2 regions of the Pseudomonas sp. GOM7 genome follow, and region 2 is predicted to be linked to the other one. Evidence: predicted binding sites of a transcription regulator. Region 2 holds the regulator's gene; the other holds the start of a gene.
What was found. The regulator LexA, encoded in region 2, represses DNA repair genes until DNA is damaged. The targets are predictions, from matches to a motif close to CTGTNTNNNNANACAG.
Positions count from the first base shown of each region.

Region 1: a site for LexA is predicted at 2,644-2,659, ahead of recN (DNA repair protein RecN). Genes of this name have one in related genera too.

Region 1 is NZ_CP113519.1:1,045,088-1,056,225, forward strand. It holds gene OU800_RS04720 (outer membrane protein assembly factor BamE) at 1-360, opposite strand, end outside; gene fur (ferric iron uptake transcriptional regulator) at 456-860, shown strand; gene recN (DNA repair protein RecN) at 944-2,620, opposite strand; gene grpE (nucleotide exchange factor GrpE) at 2,779-3,348, shown strand; gene dnaK (molecular chaperone DnaK) at 3,448-5,364, shown strand; gene dnaJ (molecular chaperone DnaJ) at 5,495-6,622, shown strand; gene dapB (4-hydroxy-tetrahydrodipicolinate reductase) at 6,707-7,510, shown strand; gene carA (glutamine-hydrolyzing carbamoyl-phosphate synthase small subunit) at 7,789-8,937, shown strand; gene carB (carbamoyl-phosphate synthase large subunit) at 8,974-11,138, shown strand, end outside.
Region 2 is NZ_CP113519.1:2,026,699-2,037,836, forward strand. It holds gene OU800_RS09170 (DUF1653 domain-containing protein) at 1-82, shown strand, start outside; gene topA (type I DNA topoisomerase) at 188-2,794, shown strand; gene OU800_RS09180 (DUF6586 family protein) at 2,951-3,469, shown strand; gene OU800_RS09185 (hypothetical protein) at 3,550-3,789, shown strand; gene sulA (SOS-induced cell division inhibitor SulA) at 3,857-4,327, opposite strand; gene lexA (transcriptional repressor LexA) at 4,337-4,951, opposite strand; gene OU800_RS09200 (TetR/AcrR family transcriptional regulator) at 5,178-5,885, shown strand; gene OU800_RS09205 (L,D-transpeptidase) at 5,928-6,455, shown strand; gene nagZ (beta-N-acetylhexosaminidase) at 6,467-7,465, shown strand; gene OU800_RS09215 (S-methyl-5'-thioinosine phosphorylase) at 7,471-8,208, shown strand; gene OU800_RS09220 (CsiV family protein) at 8,268-8,789, opposite strand; gene mfd (transcription-repair coupling factor) at 8,804-11,138, opposite strand, start outside.

The DNA.
Region 1 (11,138 bases), 980 kb from region 2:
GCCCATGATGGCCTGGTCACGGCTGACACCGGGCATGAAGTCACCCGCAAGGCCGATGAGCTGGTCGTTGCCGTCGAACGCCAGGCTGACGCGTTCCTGCTGACGCTCGCCGCCGCCTGGCTGGATGCTGTACAGGTAATCCCAGCGATCAGCGTGGAAGGTATCGGTGATCAGCGGATTGCCCATGATAAACCGCACTTGGCGCCGGGTCATTCCTGGGCGTAGCTGGTCTATCATGTCCTGCGTCACGACATTGCCCTGTTGAATGTCGATCTTGTAAACCCCGGGGAATGAACAACCGGCGAGTGCGAAGAGCCCGGTCAGTGACAGGCTGGTCAGCAAGAGCTTGGTTTTTTGCATCGGAGGGTGACTTCCACTATCTTGGGCATCTTGAACCCCGGATCATACCCGTATTAAGGGAGGCTGCGAAAGCAGCCCCTACGAGAAAGCAGACCATGGTTGAAAATAACGAACTGCGCAAAGCTGGACTGAAAGTGACTCTGCCACGAGTCAAAATCCTGCAGATGCTCGATAATGCCGAGTATCGCCACATGAGCGCAGAAGATGTTTACAAGGCGCTAATGGAGGCGGGTGAGGATGTCGGTCTGGCCACCGTCTACCGCGTGCTGACCCAGTTCGAGGCCGCCGGTCTGGTCGTGCGCCACAACTTCGATGGCGGTCATGCGGTATTCGAGCTGGCCGACAGCGGTCATCACGACCACATGGTCTGCGTCGATTCCGGCGAGGTGATCGAGTTCTTCGATTCCGAGATCGAGAAGCGCCAGAAGGAGATCGTCAAGGAACACGGCTTCGAGCTGGTCGATCACAATCTGGTGCTTTACGTGCGCAAGAAGAGCTGATGCTCTTGCTGCAACGAAAAAGGCGACCTGCGGGTCGCCTTTTTGCTTTGTCATGATCCGGATTGCATTCGGGCCATGTCGTTTCAGGCGGCCTGGGCGCTGGTGACCATCTTGCGCGCATGGGCCAGGGATTCCTCGGTCAGGTCGACGCCGCCGAGCATGCGGGCGATTTCCTCGACGCGGCCGTTCTCGTCCAGCTTGCTCACGGCGGTTGAGGTGGCATCGACGCCGCGCTGCTTGTGCACGAACAGGTGCTGATGCCCCTGGGCGGCCACTTGCGGCAGGTGGGTGACGCACAGCACCTGGCCGCGCTCGCCCAGGCGGCGCAGCAGTTGCCCGACCACTTCGGCGGTGGGGCCGCCGATGCCCACGTCCACTTCGTCGAATACCAGGGTCGGCACGCGTGAGGTCTGTGCGGTAATCACCTGGATCGCCAGGCTGATGCGCGACAGTTCGCCGCCCGAGGCCACCTTGGCCAGACCGCGCAGCGGCTGCCCCGGGTTGGCGCTGACCAGGAACTCTACGGCCTCCAGGCCATTGCCGTTGGGTTCGGCACCGTCCAGGGGTTGTAGCTGGATGCTGAAACGCCCGCCAGGCATGCCCAGCGTCTGCATCTCCTCTTGCACGGCCGTAGCCAGGCGTTCGGCCGCGTTGCTGCGCAGGGCGCTGAGTTCGGTGGCCTTTTCCTGATAGTGACGTTCATAGGCGGCCAGTTCTTCGGCCAGGCGCTCGCCGGCTTCGTCGTCGGCATTGAGGCTTTCCAGCTCCTCGAACAGTTGCTGCTGCAGGGCGGCCAGTTCAGTGGGTTGGATGCGGTGCTTGCGCGCCAGGGTATAGATGGTGTCCAGGCGCTCTTCGAGAAACTGCTGGCGCTGCGGGTCGGCATCGAAGTGATCGACGAAGCGGTTCAGCTCGCCTACGGCTTCCTCCACCTGGATCTGTGCATTGGCCAGCAGGTTGCTGGCTTCGCCCAAGGCACCGCCCTGTCCGGCGAAGGTGCCGAGGCGGTTGAGGCTGGCGGTGAGCGCCGAGAGCACGTTGCCGGCGTCGCTCTCGCTGCACAGGTCGAGTACCTGACGGCAGGCGCCGAGCAGGGCTTCGGCATTGCTCAGGGCCTTGTGCTCCTGCTCGAGCTGTTCCAGCTCGTTCTCGCCTAGGGCAAGGTTCTCCAGTTCTTCGAGCTGGTAGCTGAGCAACTGGTGGCGGGCGCGTTGTTCGTCACTCTGGCTAGAGATGCGTTCCAGCTCGTTGCGCGTCTGCTTCCAGCGTTGCGCGGCGAGCTGCACCTGGCGCGCCAGTTCCTGACTGCCGGCGTAATCGTCGAGCAGGCGGCGGTGAGTGTCACTCTTGAGCAGCGATTGGTGTTCGTGCTGGCTGTGGATGTCGATGATCAGTTCGCCAAGGGCCTTGAGGTCGGCTTGCGGGCAGGGGCTGCCGTTGATGTAGCCGCGTGAGCGGCCCTCGGCGGTGATCACCCGGCGCAGGATGCACGGGCCGTCGTTGTCCAGGTCGCGCTCGGCAAGCCAGGCGCGGGCTTCGGGGATGTCGGCCAGGTCGAAGCTGGCGAGGATGTCCGCCTTGTCCGCGCCGGGGCGCACCACGGCGCTGTCGGCGCGGTCACCCAGGCACAGGCCGAGGGCGTCGAGCATGATCGATTTACCAGCACCGGTTTCGCCGCTGATGGCGCTCATGCCGGCGTCCAGCTCGAGGTCCAGATGGTCGACGATGGCGTAGTTGTGGATGGACAGGTGCACCAGCATGGCGAACGCTCCCGAATTGATGTCTGGTTATTTATACAGTGTTTTTTCTCGTGCTGACAATCCTCCTTTATCGCCCCTTGAAAGCTGTGGAATTGGCTCCATATAGGCGGCAGGTGCGCGGTTCGGATCCGCGCCGATTCATTCGAGAGGAGAGAGGCATGGCTGACGAACAGAACCTGGATACGCAGAACCCCGAGGCGCAGGCGGCCGAGAATGCCGCGTCGAGCGATGATCTGGCGGCTCGCGTGCAGGCCCTGGAAGAGCAGCTAGCAGCGGCGCAGGATCAGTCGTTGCGCATGGCGGCCGAGCTGCAGAACGTGCGTCGTCGCGCCGAGCAGGACGTGGAGAAGGCGCACAAGTTCGCCCTGGAAAAGTTCGCCAACGACCTGCTGCCGGTGGTCGACAGCCTGGAGCGTGGTCTGGAGTTGTCCAGCCCGAACGACGAAGCGCTCAAGGCCGTGCGCGAGGGCATGCAACTGACCCTCAAGCTGTTCATCGACACCCTGGCCCGGCATTCGCTGGAGGCGCTCGACCCGCACGGTGAGCCGTTCAACCCGGAGCACCACCAGGCCATGGCGATGGAAGAGAGCACCAACGTCGAGCCGAACTCCGTGCTCAAGGTGTTCCAGAAGGGCTATCTGCTCAATGGTCGCCTGCTGCGCCCGGCCATGGTCGTGGTCAGCAAGGCACCGACCACGCCGCCGCCGTCCATCGACGAGCAGGCTTGAAATATCCGGGGGCGACCCCATCTCTGAGTCAAGCGTTTTAGTGCTACCGGCGCCTGCGAAACGAGGCGACGGAAAAATCAAAGTTTCGGGAGAACATTCATGGGCAAAATCATCGGTATCGACCTGGGGACTACCAACTCCTGCGTCTCCATTCTGGAAAACGGCAACGTCAAGGTGTTGGAGAACGCCGAAGGCGCTCGCACCACGCCGTCCATCATCGCATATGCCGGCGACGGTGAGATCCTGGTTGGCCAGTCGGCCAAGCGTCAGGCAGTGACCAACCCGCACAACACCCTGTACGCGGTGAAGCGTCTGATCGGTCGTCGTTTCGACGAGGACGTGGTGCAGAAGGACATCGGCCTGGTGCCGTACAAGATCGCCAAGGCCGACAACGGTGACGCCTGGGTCGAAGTCAACGGCCAGAAGATGGCGCCGCCGCAGATCAGCGCCGAAGTGCTGAAGAAGATGAAGAAGACCGCCGAGGACTACCTGGGCGAGCCGGTGACCGAAGCGGTGATCACCGTTCCGGCCTACTTCAACGACAGCCAGCGTCAGGCCACCAAGGATGCCGGTCGCATCGCCGGCCTCGACGTCAAGCGCATCATCAACGAGCCGACCGCGGCTGCGCTGGCCTATGGCATGGACAAGGCCAAGGGCGACCACACCGTGATCGTCTACGACCTGGGCGGTGGTACCTTCGACGTGTCGGTGATCGAGATTGCCGAAGTCGACGGCGAGCACCAGTTCGAGGTACTGGCTACCAACGGTGACACCTTCCTCGGTGGTGAGGACTTCGACATCCGCCTGATCGACTACCTCGTCGACGAGTTCAAGAAAGAAACCGGCATGAACCTCAAGGGCGACCCGCTGGCCATGCAGCGCCTCAAGGAAGCCGCCGAGAAGGCCAAGATCGAGCTGTCCTCGAGCCAGCAGACCGACGTCAACCTGCCGTACATCACGGCAGACTCGACTGGCCCGAAACACCTGAATGTGAAGATTTCCCGCTCCAAGCTGGAGTCGCTGGTCGAGGATCTGGTGCAGCGCACCATCGAGCCGTGCCGCACCGCGCTGAAGGACGCCGGCATCGACGTCGGCAAGATCGACGACGTGATCCTGGTCGGTGGTCAGACCCGCATGCCGCTGGTGCAGAAGACCGTTGCCGAGTTCTTCGGCAAGGAGCCGCGCAAGGACGTCAACCCGGACGAAGCAGTGGCCATGGGTGCTGCCATTCAGGGCGCCGTGCTGGCCGGTGACGTCAAGGACGTGCTGCTGCTGGACGTCTCCCCGCTGACCCTGGGTATCGAAACCATGGGCGGCGTGATGACCCCGTTGATCGAGAAGAACACCACCATCCCGACCAAGAAGTCGCAAGTGTTCTCCACCGCCGACGACAACCAGAGCGCTGTGACCATTCACGTGCTGCAGGGTGAGCGCAAGCAGGCCGTGCAGAACAAGTCCCTGGGCAAGTTCGACCTGGCCGAGATTCCGCCGGCTCCGCGTGGCGTGCCGCAGATCGAGGTGACCTTCGACATCGACGCCAACGGCATCCTGCACGTGTCCGCCAAGGACAAGGCCACCGGCAAGCAGCAGTCCATCGTCATCAAGGCCAACTCTGGCCTGTCCGACGAGGAGATCGAGCGCATGGTGCGTGACGCCGAGGCCAATGCCGAGGAAGACCGCAAGTTCGAGGAGCTGGCCACTGCGCGTAACCAGGGCGACCAACTGGTGCATGCCACCCGCAAGATGATCACCGAAGCGGGCGACAAGGCCACTGCCGACGAGAAGGCCGCTATCGAGAAGGCCATCGGCGAGCTGGAAGTGGCCATCAAGGGTGACGACAAGGCCGCCATCGAAGCCAAGATGAACGCCCTGTCCGAGGCCACCACGCCGCTGGCGCAGAAGATGTATGCCGAGCAGCCGCAAGGTGGTGCTGCCCAGGCGGATGCTGCCGATGCCAAGGATGCCGGCGACGACGTAGTCGACGCCGAATTCGAAGAGGTCAAGGAGAACAAGTAAGGTCAGCGGCCTCGCGCCGCGCCTTCTTTCGCTCCGACCCGTCGTCCGCGGCGGGCAGGATTCGCCGCGCGGGAGCTCTCTCCCGCGTCGGCGTATCTGGAGCTCACGAATCTGAGAGTGCAGCACAACTATGGCAAAACGAGACTATTACGAAATCCTGGGCGTGGAACGCGGCGCCAGCGAGGCGGACCTGAAGAAGGCCTACCGCCGCCTGGCGATGAAGTACCATCCGGACCGCAACCCGGATGACAAAGAGGCCGAAGAGCGCTTCAAGGAGGCCAACGAGGCCTACGAAGTGCTCTCCGATGCGGCCAAGCGTTCGGCCTATGACCAGTACGGTCATGCCGGTGTCGACCCGCAGATGGGTGGCGCTGGCGGTGCCGGTTTCGGCGGCGCCAACTTCTCCGACATCTTCGGTGACGTGTTCAGCGATTTCTTCGGCGGTGGCCGTGGCGGTTCTCGTGGTGGCGCTCAGCGCGGCTCGGATCTGCGCTACACCCTGGAACTGGATCTGGAAGAGGCGGTGCGTGGTACCAACGTGACCATTCGCGTGCCGACCCTGGTCGGTTGCAAGACCTGCGATGGCACGGGTGCCAAGAAAGGCACCAGCCCGGTGACCTGTACCACCTGTGGTGGTATCGGTCAGGTACGCATGCAACAGGGCTTCTTCTCCGTACAGCAGACCTGCCCGCGCTGCCATGGCACCGGCAAGATGATCACCGACCCCTGTGGCAGTTGCCATGGTCAGGGCCGTGTGGAAGAGAGCAAGACGTTGTCGGTCAAGGTACCGCCAGGCGTCGACACCGGCGACCGCATTCGCCTATCCGGCGAGGGCGAGGCGGGTGCCCATGGCGGCCCGGCCGGCGACCTCTATGTGGTGGTCAACGTGCGCGAGCACGCGATCTTCCAGCGTGACGGCAAGCATCTGTACTGTGAGGTGCCGATCAGCTTCGCCGACGCTGCCCTGGGAGGCGAGCTGGAAGTGCCGACCCTTGATGGTCGGGTCAAGCTGAAGATCCCCGAAGGTACCCAGACCGGCAAGCTGTTCCGCCTGCGTGGCAAGGGCGTGGCCCCGGTACGGGGTGGTGCGGCAGGCGACCTGATGTGCCGGGTGGCGGTGGAAACGCCGGTCAACTTGAACAAGCGTCAGCGCGAACTGCTCGAGGAGTTCCGCAAGTCGCTGCAGGGCGACGACTCCCACTCGCCCAAGGCCAGTGGCTGGTTCGAGGGCGTGAAGCGCTTCTTCGGTGACGTTTAATTGAGCATCAAGCGGCAAGCCACAAGCGGCAAGAGGTATTGCGCTTGGCTTGCCGCTTGAGGCCTGCAGCTTGGAGCTGATGTTATGCAACGTATTGCAGTGATGGGCGCCGCCGGGCGCATGGGCAAGACCCTGATCGAGGCCGTGAGCCAGGCCGAGGGCGCCAAGCTCAGCGCGGCCATCGACCGCGCCGACAGCAGCCTGATCGGCGCCGATGCCGGCGAGCTGGTCGGCCTGGGCAAGGTCGGCGTGACCCTGGTGGGTGATCTGGCGGCGGTGGTCGATGACTTCGACGTGCTGATCGACTTCACCCATCCGTCGGTGACCCTGAAGAACCTGGAGGTCTGCCGCCAGGCAGGCAAGGCCATGGTCATCGGCACCACCGGTTTCAGCGTGGAAGAGAAGCAGCGGCTGAGCGAAGCGGCCAAGCAGATTCCCATCGTCTTTGCCGCCAACTTCAGCGTCGGTGTCAATCTGTGCCTGAAGTTGTTGGATACCGCCGCTCGCGTGCTGGGTGACGACGTGGATATCGAGATCATCGAGGCGCACCATCGGCATAAGGTCGATGCGCCGTCCGGCACTGCGCTGCGCATGGGCGAAGTGGTCGCCGACGCCCTGGGGCGTGACCTGCAAAAGGTGGCGGTCTATGGGCGTGAAGGTCAGACCGGCGCGCGCGCGCGCGAAACCATCGGCTTCGCCACCGTGCGTGCCGGCGATGTGGTGGGTGATCACACCGTGCTGTTCGCCGCCGACGGCGAGCGCGTGGAGATCACCCACAAGGCCTCCAGTCGCATGACCTTCGCCAAGGGCGCCGTGCGTTCGGCGCTGTGGCTGGCCGGGCGTGATGCCGCGCTGTATGACATGCAGGACGTGTTGGGGCTTAAATAAGCTGCAAGTCTCAAGCGACAAGCTGCAAGTAAGGGCTTGACTACTCAGGGCGGACTTTTCCGCTGACGAGCTTGCAGCTTGCAGGGGGCGGCCATCCGTATTGCAGCTTGGAATTCGGGTGGACCGAAAAAGGCTTTTCCTGTAAGCTTCCTGTTTTAGTGTGTCCACTAAAAGTTACGCAGAATGGCTCAAATAAAAAAGCGGGATGACCTTCACACGTCATCCCGCTTTTTTACAACCTGCGTTTGCTTCAAGCCTTGATCGAGACGGAGGTCTTCTTGACTAAGCCAGCCCCCAAACCTGCCATTTTGGCCCTTGCTGACGGCAGCATTTTTCGCGGCGATTCCATCGGGGCCGATGGCCAGACGATCGGAGAGGTGGTGTTCAACACCGCCATGACCGGCTATCAGGAAATTCTCACCGATCCGTCCTATGCCCAGCAGATCGTCACCCTGACCTATCCGCACATCGGCAACACCGGCACCACCCCGGAAGACGGCGAATCCTGCAGCGTGTGGGCGGCCGGTCTGATCATTCGTGACCTGCCGCTGATCTCCAGTAGCTGGCGCGACAAGCAGCCGCTGGACGAATACCTGAAAGCCAATGGCACCGTCGCCATCGCCGGTATCGACACCCGCCGCCTGACCCGCATCCTGCGTGAGAAGGGCTCGCAGAACGGCTGCATCCTCACCGGCGCCGATGCCACCGAAGAGAAGGCTCTGGAGCTGGCGCGCAGCTTCCCGGGCCTCAAGGGCATGGATCTGGCCAAGGAAGTCACCTGCGCCACCGCCTACGAGTGGCGCTCCAGTGTATGGAACCTGGAAAGCGACAGCCACCCGCTGATCCCGGCCGAGGATCTGCCGTACCACGTGGTGGCCTACGACTACGGTGTGAAGCTGAACATCCTGCGCATGCTGGTCGCTCGCGGCTGCCGCCTGACCGTGGTACCGGCGCAGACCCCGGCCAGTGAAGTGCTGGCGCTGAAGCCCGATGGCGTATTCCTCTCCAACGGCCCAGGCGACCCCGAGCCGTGCGATTACGCGATCAAGGCGATCCAGGAAATCCTGGAAACCGAGATCCCGGTGTTCGGTATCTGCCTCGGCCACCAGCTTCTGGCCCTGGCCTCCGGTGCCAAGACCGTCAAGATGGGCCACGGCCACCACGGTGCCAATCACCCGGTGCAGGATCTCGACAGCGGCGTGGTGATGATCACCAGCCAGAACCACGGTTTCGCCGTGGACGAGAGCAGCCTGCCGAGCAATGTGCGGCCGATCCACAAGTCGCTGTTCGATGGCACCCTGCAGGGTATCGAGCGTACCGACAAGGACGCCTTCAGCTTCCAGGGCCACCCTGAGGCCAGTCCCGGCCCGCACGACGTCGCCCCGCTGTTCGACCGCTTCATCGAAGCCATGGCCAAGCGCCGCTAAGCCCGCCGACTGACCCAAGGATTCGAGAGAGATAAAATGCCAAAACGTACAGATATCAAAAGCATCCTGATCCTCGGTGCCGGCCCCATCGTCATTGGCCAGGCCTGTGAGTTCGACTACTCCGGCGCCCAGGCCTGCAAGGCGCTGAAGGAAGAAGGTTTCCGTGTCATTCTGGTGAACTCCAACCCGGCCACCATCATGACCGACCCGGCCATGGCCGATGCCACCTACATCGAGCCGATCAAGTGGGCCACCGTGGCCAAGATCATCGAGAAGGAGCGTCCGGACGCGCTGCTGCCGACCATGGGCGGCCAGACCGCGCTGAACTGCGCCCTGGATCTGGAGCGCCACGGCGTGCTGGAGAAATTCGGCGTCGAGATGATCGGTGCCAATGCCGACACCATCGACAAGGCCGAAGATCGCTCGCGCTTCGACAAGGCCATGAAATCCATTGGTCTGGCCTGCCCGCGTTCGGGTATTGCTCACACCATGGAAGAAGCCTACGGCGTGCTGGAGCAGGTGGGCTTCCCCTGCATCATCCGCCCCAGCTTCACCATGGGTGGCACCGGCGGCGGCATCGCCTACAACCGAGAGGAATTCGAGGAAATCTGCGCCCGCGGTCTGGATCTATCGCCGACCAACGAGCTGCTGATCGACGAATCGCTGATCGGTTGGAAGGAATACGAGATGGAGGTGGTCCGCGACAAGAAGGACAACTGCATCATCGTCTGCTCCATCGAGAACTTCGACCCCATGGGCGTGCACACCGGCGACTCGATCACCGTGGCCCCGGCGCAGACCCTGACCGACAAGGAATACCAGATCATGCGCAACGCCTCCCTGGCGGTGCTGCGTGAGATCGGCGTGGAAACCGGTGGCTCCAACGTGCAGTTCGGCATCTGCCCGAACACTGGACGCATGGTGGTGATCGAGATGAACCCGCGTGTGTCGCGTTCCTCGGCGCTGGCCTCCAAGGCCACCGGCTTCCCCATCGCCAAGATCGCCGCCAAGCTGGCGGTCGGCTACACCCTCGACGAACTCTCCAACGACATCACCGGCGGGCGTACCCCGGCGTCCTTCGAGCCGGCCATCGACTACGTGGTGACCAAGGTTCCGCGCTTCGCCTTCGAGAAATTCCCCAAGGCCGACGCCCGCCTGACCACCCAGATGAAGTCCGTGGGTGAGGTCATGGCCATCGGTCGTACCTTCCAGGAGTCGGTGCAGAAAGCCCTGCGCGGCCTGGAAGTCGGCGTTGCCGGCTTCGACCCGAAACTCGACCTGAACGACCCGGAAGCCGAGAGCATCCTCAAGCGCGAACTGACCGTGCCCAGTGCTGACCGCATCTGGTACGTGGCCGATGCCTTCCGCGCTGGCAAGAGCGTCGCCGAAGTGTTCGAGCTGACCCGTATCGACGAGTGGTTCCTGGTGCAGATCGAGGATCTGATCAAGGACGAAGCCACCGTGCAGACCCTGGGTCTGTCCGCCATCGACTACGACCTGATGTTCAAGCTCAAGCGCAAGGGCTTCTCCGATGCGCGTCTGGCCAAGCTGCTGGGCGTTTCCGAGAAGAGCCTGCGTGCCCACCGCCACAAGCTGAAAGTGCTGCCGGTGTACAAGCGCGTGGACACCTGCGCCGCCGAATTCGCCACCGACACCGCCTACATGTATTCCACCTATGAGGAAGAGTGCGAGGCCAACCCGTCGAACCGCGAGAAGATCATGATTCTCGGCGGCGGCCCTAACCGCATCGGCCAGGGCATCGAGTTCGATTACTGCTGCGTGCATGCTGCGCTGGCCATGCGTGAAGACGGTTACGAGACCATCATGGTCAACTGCAACCCGGAGACCGTCTCCACCGACTACGACACCTCTGATCGCCTGTACTTCGAGCCGGTGACCCTGGAAGACGTGCTGGAAATTGTCCGCGTCGAGCAGCCCAAAGGCGTGATCGTGCAGTACGGTGGTCAGACTCCGCTGAAGATCTGCCGCGCCCTGGAAGAGGCGGGCGTACCGATCATCGGTACCAGCCCAGAGGCCATCGACCGCGCCGAAGACCGCGAGCGCTTCCAGCAGATGGTACAGCGCCTGAACCTGCGCCAGCCGGCCAACGCCACCGCACGCAGCGAAGACGAAGCCCTGGCCCTGTCGAAGAACATCGGTTATCCGATGGTGGTGCGCCCCTCCTACGTGCTGGGCGGCCG
Region 2 (11,138 bases):
GGTGGAGATGGACGGCAAGCGCGTTCCACGCTTTGCTTTGATTCAGGCTGAAGTCAGCCCTATCGGCAGTTCGGAAGTCTGAGTGCGCAGTCCCTGCGCTTGACCTACGCTTGGTCGCCACTATATATAGCGGGGCCTCAAGGCTCCCAGCCTTCTATATTTCGCAATTTTAGGAATTCTCTGATCCATGGGCAAATCGCTGGTCATCGTGGAATCCCCGGCCAAGGCCAAGACCATCAACAAGTACCTGGGCAGCCAGTACGTGGTGAAGTCGAGCATCGGCCACATCCGTGACCTGCCTACCAGCGGCTCGGCAAGCGCCAGCAAGGAGCCGGCCAAGCGCGGCAAGGCCGCCAGTGAAGCACCTGCTCTGTCGCCCAAGGAAAAGGCCAAGCGCCAGTTGTTCGCCCGCATGGGCGTCGACCCCGAACACGGCTGGAAGGCCAAGTACGAGATCCTGCCTGGCAAGGAAAAGGTGATCGAAGAACTGCGCCGTCTGGCCAAGGATGCCGACACCATCTATCTCGCAACCGACTTGGACCGCGAAGGGGAGGCCATCGCCTGGCACCTGCGCGAGTCCATCGGTGGTGACGACAGCCGCTACAAGCGCGTGGTGTTCAACGAGATCACCAAGAAGGCGATCCAGGAAGCCTTCTCCAAACCCGGCGAGCTGGACATCAACCGCGTCAACGCCCAGCAGGCGCGGCGCTTCCTCGATCGCGTGGTGGGCTACATGGTCTCGCCGCTGCTGTGGGCCAAGATCGCCCGGGGCCTATCCGCCGGGCGAGTGCAATCGGTGGCGGTAAAGCTGGTGGTGGCGCGCGAGAAGGAAATCCGTGCCTTCGTCCCGGAAGAATACTGGGAAGTGCACGCCGACCTCGGCACCGCGAAGAACGCCAAGGTTCGCTTCGAGGTGGTACGTGAGAACGGCGCGGCCTTCAAGCCGGTCAATGAAGCCCAGGCCATGGCCGCGTTGGACAAGCTCAAGGCGTCCAGCTACAGCGTGGCCAAGCGTGAAGATCGCCCGACCAGCAGCAAGCCCACGGCGCCTTTCATCACCTCCACCCTGCAGCAGGCAGCGAGCAATCGTCTGGGCTTCGGGGTGAAGAAGACCATGATGATGGCCCAGCGGCTCTACGAGGCCGGCTATATCACCTATATGCGTACCGACTCGACCAACCTGTCGGCCGATGCAATCGATATGGTCAGGGGCTTTATCGGCAGCGAGTACGGCGACAAGTACCTGCCGGGCAAGCCCAACCTGTATTCGAGCAAGGAGGGCGCCCAGGAGGCGCACGAAGCGATTCGTCCGTCCGACGTCAACCTGCGCCCGACCCAGCTCTCCGGCATGGAGCGCGATGCCGAGCGTTTGTATGACCTGATCTGGCGCCAGTTCGTGGCCTGCCAGATGCCGCCAGCCGAATACCTGTCCACCAGCGTTACCGTGGCTGCTGGCGACTTCGAGCTGCGCGCCAAGGGCCGCATCCTCAAGTTCGACGGTTACACTCGCGTGCTGCCGCAGCAGAGCAAGCCGGGCGAGGACGACGTTCTGCCGGAAATGAAGGAAGGTGAGGGCCTCAAGCTGATCAAGCTCGACCCCAGCCAGCACTTCACCAAGCCACCGGCGCGCTACTCCGAGGCCAGCCTGGTCAAGGAGCTGGAAAAACGCGGTATCGGTCGTCCATCCACCTATGCGGCGATCATCTCCACCATTCAGGATCGTGGCTACGTGACGGTGCATAACCGCCGTTTCTATGCCGAGAAGATGGGTGACATCGTCACCGAGCGTCTCGACGAAAGCTTCGCCAACCTCATGGACTATGGCTTTACCGCCACCATGGAAGAGCATCTCGACGACGTGGCTCAGGGCGAGCGCGAGTGGAAGCACCTGCTCGACGAATTCTATGCCGACTTCAAGAAGAAGCTCGAAGCCGCCGAGGCGGGCGAGGGCGGCATGCGCGCCAACCAGCCGACCCTGACCGACATTCCGTGCCGCGAGTGTGGCCGGCCGATGATGATTCGCACCGCTTCCACCGGCGTGTTCCTTGGCTGCTCAGGTTATGCGCTGCCGCCGAAGGAGCGCTGCAAGGCCACCATCAACCTGGTGCCGGGTGACGAGATCGCCGCCGACGACGAGGGCGAGTCCGAATCCCGCGTACTGCTGGGCAAGCACCGCTGCCCGATCTGCGCCACCGCCATGGATGCCTACCTGCTGGACGAAACCCGCAAGCTGCACATCTGCGGTAACAACCCGGACTGCACCGGCTACGAGATCGAGCAGGGCCAGTACCGCATCAAGGGCTATGAAGGCCCGAGCCTGGAATGCGACAAGTGCGGCAGCGAGATGCAGCTCAAGACCGGTCGCTTCGGCAAGTTCTTCGGCTGTACCAACCCAAGCTGCAAGAACACCCGCAAGCTGCTCAAGAATGGCGAAGCAGCGCCACCGAAGATGGACAAGGTGGACATGCCCGAGCTCAAGTGCGAGAAGGTGGACGACACCTACGTGCTGCGCGATGGGGCCTCGGGGCTCTTTCTGGCCGCCAGCCAGTTCCCCAAGAACCGTGAAACCCGTGCACCGTTGGTGCTGGAGATCGTTCCGCACAAGCACGAGATCGATCCCAAGTACCACTTCCTCTGCGATGCGCCGCAGAAGGACCCGGATGGCCGTCCGACAGTGATTCGTTACAGCCGCAAGACCAAGGAGCAGTACGTGCAATCCGAAGTGGACGGCAAGCCGACTGGCTGGCGTGCGTTCTACGATGGTGGCAAGTGGAAGGTCGAGGACAAGCGTTGACGCGCGTCCGCACTGGCTGAGCGCCGACCGGGCCTCATTGCCGGCTGGTGCTGCCGGCTCGCCGGAGGGCCAATTGATGGCGAATGCCTGACGAGATGCGCACCGGCTTTTGCCGGTGCGCGTATCATGAGTCGATCTGCTGTGGAGGGCATCGCGATGGCCAAAGAAATCTACACCCGCACCAATCAGAAGATCTTCTTCGCCGGTATCGCCCTGGACAACTGGCGCAAGGCCGAGGCCTCCAATGCCTTCAACTTGCAGGCGCTGGTGCAGGCTGAGCGCGAGGCCGCGTTGTTCCACCTCTACGGTGGTTTGTTGGGGCTGTGCCATGAGATTGCCGGTTACTACCGCATGCATGATGCTGCGCCCACGCGTGTCGAGGCTTTCGTTCAGCAGGCGGTACTAGAGGCTACGCCCAGCCCCGAGCTGGCCGAACTGGTTGAATTGACTCAGCAGAGCGAAACCTGGTTGGCGCAGTTGCTGGCGGCCTATGCTGCGCTGTTCCAGCCGCCGCGCGAGGCGCGCAAGGCCAAGGTCGACCCGGCCATGCCCTTGATCACGGCGGTCAGCGTCGGTGAAGAGCCTGCAGAGCTGAGTCTCGATGAAATCGATGCCTGGCGTCAGCAGCTCAAGGGCCTGGTGCTGCGTTTTCGTGAAGGCCTCAGCGAGTGCTGAGTGCGTTATCTGGACGAGTGGGCTGGGGTTGAGCCGGGCCGGCTGTTACAATTTCATGTTTTTTGCAAAGAGACCGAGCCATGCCTACATCCTTTCTGGAAATCGTCGAACTGCCCGATGGGCGTATCGCCTTGCGCCGAGCAGAGGACGAGGAGGCATTGGTAACTTTGGATTTCTCTGCCGATGCCAAGGCCTTTCTGCAGGGCCAGCATATCGAGGTGGCCAAGGCCATGCTCAATGTCGGAGTGCAGATGGCCGGTCGAATGGCCGAAGGTGATTTCAGCAGCGAAGAAGAGGAAGGGCCGAGAGTCCTGCACTGAGGCTGAGGCGCTACGACACAACGCAAACGGGGCTCATTGGAGCCCCGTTTTCATTTGTGAGCCTGATTCAGCCCAGGCTGATGTTGAGGCTCTGCGCTCCACCGCTAACGGCGGCCTGTACCAGGCGTTGGCGAGTACTGCGTTCGACAGGGTGTAGCCAGCTGATGACGGTATGGCTGCGGCCCAGTTTTAGGGCTTCCTCGGCCAGCTCCAGGGCGCTTTGCCCTTGCCGTGGTTGCAGCAGCAGGATGCGTTCGCGGTTTAGCCCGGCATCGCGTAGCCAGCTTTGCGTGAGGCTGGCGGGTGGCGCCACCAGGGTCAGCCAACGTGCGTCCTGGTTCTGGCTCAGCTCGCGCAGGATCGGCGCCAGCAAGTGCAGGCAGTGGCCGGCAGCGCCGCGCAGAGCCAATTCACTGAAAGCCTGATCATCCTCGCTGTGGGCGATGCTGTCAGCAACCAGTGGCTCGCTCGACGCGCCAGCAAGGAATGCGTCGAAAAGTGGGAGTTGTGGGCGCTCGAACGACTGCTGCATTTGCATGGCGTTTCCTCAGCGGCGGATTACACCGACACTCAAACCTTCGATGACCAGATCCTGATGTTCCAGATCCACTTCGATCGGGGCGAACTCAGGGTTCTCGGCGATCAGCCAGACCTTGTTGCCCTCGCGCTTGAAACGCTTGACCGTCACTTCATCGTCGATGCGAGCGACGACGATCTGGCCGTTGCGTGCTTCGCGGGTGGTGTGTACGGCGAGCAGATCACCATCGAAAATACCGATGTCCTTCATGCTCATGCCGCGCACACGCAGCAGATAGTCGGCCCTGGGCTGAAAGAAGGCCGGGTTGATCTGGCAGGATTCCTCGACATGCTGCTGGGCGAGGATCGGTGCACCGGCAGCGACACGACCGATCACGGGCAGGCCATCGTCTTCGTTGGCGGCACCAGGCTCGAAACCGGGGATGCGGATGCCGCGTGAGGCGCCTGGGGTCATCTCGATGGCGCCCTTGCGGGCCAGGGCCTTGAGATGCTCTTCTGCCGCGTTGGGCGACTTGAACCCCAGCTCCTGGGCGATTTCCGCGCGGGTAGGGGGGTAGCCATTGTCTTCCAGGCAGCGTTTGATGAAGGCAAGGATTTCAGCTTGGCGTGGCGTCAGTTTCAGCATGGCTGGGCTCTGTCTTTTTATACAGTGACTGGGATTATATACAGTAAGCGTGGCTTGGCAATCATCAATTTCAGTGTGCTTGCGCGGGTCTGTAACTTGTCGCTCGCTATGGGCGTCTTTGCCTGTTGTATGCTGTGACTGCTCGGACAAAATCCGGCTCGCGCGGCTTGACAATTCGATGGGCTGAAACGTATGTTTCAAACAAGTGTTTGTCAGGTGATCATTCATGGCTCAGTCGGAAACCGTTGAACGCATTCTCGATGCTGCGGAACAGCTGTTCGCGGAAAAGGGCTTCGCCGAAACCTCGTTGCGCCTGATCACCAGCAAGGCTGGGGTCAACCTGGCAGCGGTGAACTACCACTTCGGCTCGAAGAAGGCGCTGATCCAGGCGGTCTTCTCGCGCTTTCTCGGCCCCTTCTGTGCCAGTCTGGAAAAGGAGCTCGACCGCCGCCAGGCCAAGAGTGAAGCCCCGGCGACCCTTGAAGAGCTGCTGGAGTTGCTGGTGGAGCAGGCGTTGGCGGTGAAGCCGCGCAGTGGCAATGACCTGTCCATTTTCATGCGCCTGCTCGGCTTGGCCTTCAGTCAGAGCCAGGGGCACCTGCGCAAGTACCTGGAAGAGGTCTACGGCAAGGTGTTCCGTCGCTACATGTTGCTGGTGCACGATGCCGCACCGCGCATCCCTCCGCTGGAGCTGTTCTGGCGCGTGCACTTCATGCTGGGTGCGGCGGCGTTCAGCATGTCCGGGATCAAGGCGCTGCGGGCCATGGCCGAGACCGATTTCGGCGTCCACACCTCCATCGAGCAGGTCATGCGCATGATGGTGCCTTTCCTGGCCGCCGGGATGCGCGCCGATAGCGGGGTTGCCGATCCGCTGCTGGCAAGCGCCCAGCTCAAGCCCCGCAACAAGCCAGTGAGCGTGCCGGCCAAGGCATGACGGCGGTGTGCGTGGCGCAAGGCATCCGCTAAGCTAGCCGGCATGGCGGATCTCGATTTCTTGCATATCTCCCTCGCTGATCAGGCGCTCTACGGCTTTGCTGGCGGGCGTCTGCTCGTGCGTTTTGCCGTTTCCACAGCGCTCAATGGCCCCGGTGAACGCAATGGCAGTGGCTGCACGCCGCGCGGCCTGCATCAGGTGCGTGCGCGTATCGGCGCCGGGCTGCCGCTGGCGGCCGTGCTGCGGGGGCGGCGCTGGACCGGGGAGGTCTGGTCACCCGAGTTGCACCAGCAGTTTCCCGGGCGCGACTGGATACTGACTCGCATTCTCTGGCTCAGCGGTCTGGAGCCGGGGCGCAATCGCCTGGGCGAGGTGGACACCTTTCGCCGCTATATCTATCTGCACGGCACACCGGATACGGAACCCATGGGTGAGCCGTTGTCCCATGGCTGCGTGCGTATGCGTAACGCCGACATGCTGGCGCTATTCGATCGCGTGCCGTTGCACTGCCGGGTGCGCATCGACGAGGCGCCATGCCCGCAGTGGGCGGCAGATCAAGACTTTCAATAAGGAATATCCCCATGCAAGGCTCTTTGATGATGGATGTCGCCGGCACCTGGCTGACCGCCGAGGATCGCCAGATGCTGCGTCAGCCCGAGGTGGGCGGCCTGATCATCTTCGCTCGCAATATCGAATCACCGCGCCAGGTGCGCGAGTTGTGCCAGAGCATCCGCGCCGTGCGCCCGGATCTGTTGCTGGCGGTGGATCAGGAGGGTGGGCGCGTGCAGCGTCTGCGTCAGGGCTTCGTACGCTTGCCGGCGATGCGCGCCATCGCCGACAACGACAATGCCGAAACCCTCGCCGAACACTGCGGCTGGCTGATGGCCACCGAAGTGCTCGCGGTGGGGCTGGACTTGAGTTTCGCCCCGGTGCTCGACCTCGATCATCAGCGCAGTGCGGTGGTCGGTAGTCGCGCCTTCGACGGCGACCCGCAGCGTGCCGCCACGCTGGCCGGTGCCTTTATCCGCGGCATGCACCAGGCCGGCATGGCGGCGACCGGCAAGCACTTCCCGGGGCATGGCTGGGCCGAGGCCGATTCCCATGTCGCCATTCCGGTCGACGAGCGCAGCCTCGATGAGATCCGTGCCTGCGACATGCAGCCGTTCCGCCTGCTCGGTGGGGCGCTGGATGCGGTGATGCCGGCGCACGTCATCTACCCCGAGGTGGATGATCAGCCCGCCGGTTTCTCACGCCGTTGGCTGCAGGACATCCTGCGTGGCGAGCTGGGCTTCGACGGGGTGATCTTCAGTGATGACCTGTCCATGGCCGGGGCGCATGTGGCTGGTGATGCCGGCCAGCGTATCGAGGCGGCGCTGAGCGCCGGTTGCGACATGGGCCTGGTGTGCAATGACCGGGCCGCCGCCGAGGTGGCGCTGAGTGCTCTGCAGCGTTTGCGGGTGCGAGCGCCCGAGCGTCTGGTGCGGATGCGTGGGCGTGGCCACGTCTGCACCGATTACCGCGCTTCGCCGCGCTGGTCGCAGGCCATGGCTGCGCTGCGCGCCGCGCAGTTGCTGGACTGACGGCGATGACCCTGCACGCCATCATCGGTGGCAGCGGGCTGACCCAGCTCGAAGGGCTGCGCATCGAGGCCGAGCTGAGCATGGAGACGCCTCATGGCACGCCATCGGCGCCGATCCTGCGTGGCGAGCTGCGTGGGCGCGCCGTGCTGTTTCTGGCTCGTCACGGCCACCCACATCGTATCCCGCCGCATCAGATCAACTATCGGGCCAATCTGTGGGCACTCAAGCAGGCCGGCGCCGAGGCGATCATCGCGGTCAATGCGGTCGGCGGCATTGCCCAGGCCATGCCGGCTGGCCACTTCTGCGTGCCGCAGCAGATCATCGATTACACCTACGGGCGCGGCCATACCTTCTTCGAGGGTGAGCTGGAGCGGGTGACCCATATCGACTTCAGCGAGCCCTATGATACGGGGCTGCGCGCCGCGCTGATCACTGCCCTGCGCGGCGAAGGCGTGGCCTTCAGCGACCATGGCGTCTACGGTTGCACCCAGGGCCCGCGCCTGGAAACGGCAGCGGAAGTCCTGCGTCTGGAGCGTGATGGCTGCGATCTGGTGGGCATGACCGGCATGCCCGAAGCGGCCTTGGCCCGTGAGCTGGAGCTGCCTTACGCTTGCCTGGCACTGGTGGTCAATCCGGCTGCCGGCAAGGCGCCGGGCCTGATCACCATGGCCGATATCGAGCGCGTGCTGGAGCAGGGCATGGGCACGGTCAGGTCGGTATTGGCGCGGGTGCTGGCCGGCTGAGCCTTGGGCTATGAAAAAGGGCCGCGAAGCGGCCCTTTTTCATTTACCTGCAGATGCACTCAGAGCGGGCTGATGCGGATGAGCGCGCCCAGGCTGCCGTGGTCGAGGTAGGTCAGGCTGTTGTCTTTCAGGCGCTGGCTCACCTTCATGTGTTCGCTGGCCTCGACCAGGCCGTCCGCGCTGAAGTGGTTGATCCACAGATCCAGATCCAGGTCGGTGAAGCGCTCCTGCACGAAGTTCAGCGTACCTTCGACCGGATAGTGGCCGATCTGGCCATCGCCGCTGTTGACGGAGACGCGGCTCGGGCTGCTGCCCAGGGTCTGGCTCCAGGCCTTGTGCAGCAGGAGCTGGTAGCCGTTGCCGGGGTTGAGCTTGGCTGCTTCGCCGTTCAGCGCGGTGGAGCGTTCGCTACCGCCGATTGGCAGGGCGTCGCCAGCCCAGTCGTCCGGGGCGATCTTCGGTGCGATCACGGGTTCGCCGCCCTGGCGGAATACCAGCAGCTCGACCTGGTACAGGCGGTCGGCGAAGGCGCTCGGGGCGAGCAGGCAGAGCAGCAGGGCGATCAGGTGCAGTGGGCGCATCATGGGTGAATCCTTCAGGTGGTGGGCGCAAGGCGCTCGAACAGGGCTTCCAGGGTGTTGAAGCGCTCTTCCGCGCGCTCCATCGGCACCTGGATCTTGAAGACGGTGGCGCCTTCAAACTTGTAGCGTTTCGGCTGGGCCTGGATCAGCTTGATCAGGGTCAGCGGGTCGACGCAGGTTTCCGCGGCGAATTCGATGCGACCACCCTGCGGGCCGGCGTCGACCTTGGTGATGCCCAGCTTGTCGGCTTGCAGCTTGAGCAGGGTCAGGCGCATCAGGTGCTTGGTCGGCTCGGGCAGCAGGCCGAAGCGGTCGATCATCTCCACCTGCAGCTCCTTCAGGCCGTCCTCGTCAGTGGCCGAGGCGATGCGTTTGTAGAGGATCAGGCGCGCATGCACGTCGGGCAGGTAGTCCTCGGGGATCAGCGCCGGTACGCGCAGGTTGATCTCCGGGCCGCCGCCCAGCGGCTGCTCGAGGTTGGGTTGTTCGCCTTTCTGGATGGCCTTGACCGCGCGCTCGAGCATTTCCATGTACAGGGTGAAACCGACAGCCTGGATCTGTCCGCTCTGGCCGTCGCCGAGCAGTTCGCCGGCGCCACGGATTTCCAGGTCGTGGGTGGCGAGAATGAAGCCGGCGCCGAGATCCTGCGCGCCAGCGATGGCCTCCAGGCGCTTCTGCGCATCTTCGGTCATGCTCTTGCGTGGCGGTGTGAGCAGGTAGGCGTAGGCCTGGTGGTGGCTACGACCGACGCGACCACGCAACTGGTGCAACTGGGCCAGGCCGAACTTGTCGGCGCGTTCGATGATGATGGTGTTGGCGCTGGGCACGTCGATGCCGGTTTCGATGATGGTCGAGGCCACCAGCACGTTGAAACGCTTGTGGTAGAAATCGCTCATCACCTGTTCGAGATCGCGCTCGCGCATCTGCCCGTGGCCAATGCCGATGCGTGCCTCCGGCACCAGCTCGGCCAGATCGGCAGCGCATTTCTCGATGGTCTTCACATCGTTGTGCAGGTAGTACACCTGGCCGCCGCGCAGCAGCTCGCGCAGCAGCGCTTCCTTGATGGTCGGCTTGTTCTCCTCCATGACGAAGGTGCGTACCGACAAGCGCCGCGCCGGCGGCGTGGCGATGATCGACAGGTCGCGCATGCCGGCCACGGCCATGTTCAGGGTACGCGGAATCGGCGTGGCGGTGAGGGTAAGGATATCCACCTCGCTGCGCAGGGCCTTGAGCTGTTCCTTCTGGCGTACGCCGAAACGGTGTTCCTCGTCGATGATCACCAGGCCCAGGTTGTGGAACTTGACGTCATCCTGCAGCAGCTTGTGGGTGCCGATGACGATATCCACCTTGCCTTCGGCCAGTTGCTGCACGGCGCCTTCGACTTCCTTGGCACTCTTGAAGCGGCTCATCACTTCCACCTTCACCGGCCAGTCGGCGAAGCGGTCGCGGAAGCTGTTGTAGTGCTGCTGGGCGAGCAGGGTGGTGGGCACCAGCACGGCCACCTGTTTGCCGCTGTGTACGGCGATGAAGGCGGCGCGCATGGCCACTTCGGTCTTGCCGAAGCCGACATCGCCGCAGACCAGGCGATCCATCGGCTTGCCGGCCAGCATGTCGGCGCGCACGGCGTCGATGGCGGCCTGCTGATCCGGGGTTTCCTCGAAGGGGAAGCCGGCGCTGAAGGTGGCGTAGTCCAGGGCCGGATCCTGGAAGGCGAAGCCTTCTCGGGCGGCGCGGCGGGCGTAAATGTCGAGCAGTTCGGCCGCCACGTCGCGCACCTGTTCGGCGGCCTTGCGCTTGGCCTTCTGCCAGGTTTCCGAGCCGAGGCGGTGCAGCGGCGCCAGGGCATCGTCGCTGCCGCTGTAGCGGGCAATGAGGTGCAGGCTGGCCACCGGCACATAGAGCTTGGCCTCGTCGGCGTATTGCAGGGCGAGAAATTCGGCGGCCTGGCCGTCGAACTCCATGGTCACCAGGCCCAGGTAGCGGCCGACGCCGTGATCGATATGCACCACCGGCGCGCCTTCGCGCAGCTCGGTAAGGTTCTTGATCACGTTGTCGCCGCCGTCGCGGCCTTTTTCGCGACGACGACGCTGCATCACGCGCTGGCCGAACAGCGGATTCTCCGGGATCAGCGCCAGCTCCTCGAGCAGCAGGCCTTCGTCCAGTGGTGCGATGCAGATGTTCAGGCGCTCTTGGCTTTCGGCGAACGCTGGCCAGCCATCGACTTCCTTGGGCTTGAGCTTGAGGCGGGCGAGCAATTCCAGCAGCACCTCGCGGCGCCCGGCCGATTCGGCGCAGAACAGCACGCGGCCCTGATATTCCTCGATGAAGCGGCGCAGCGCCGCCAGCGGC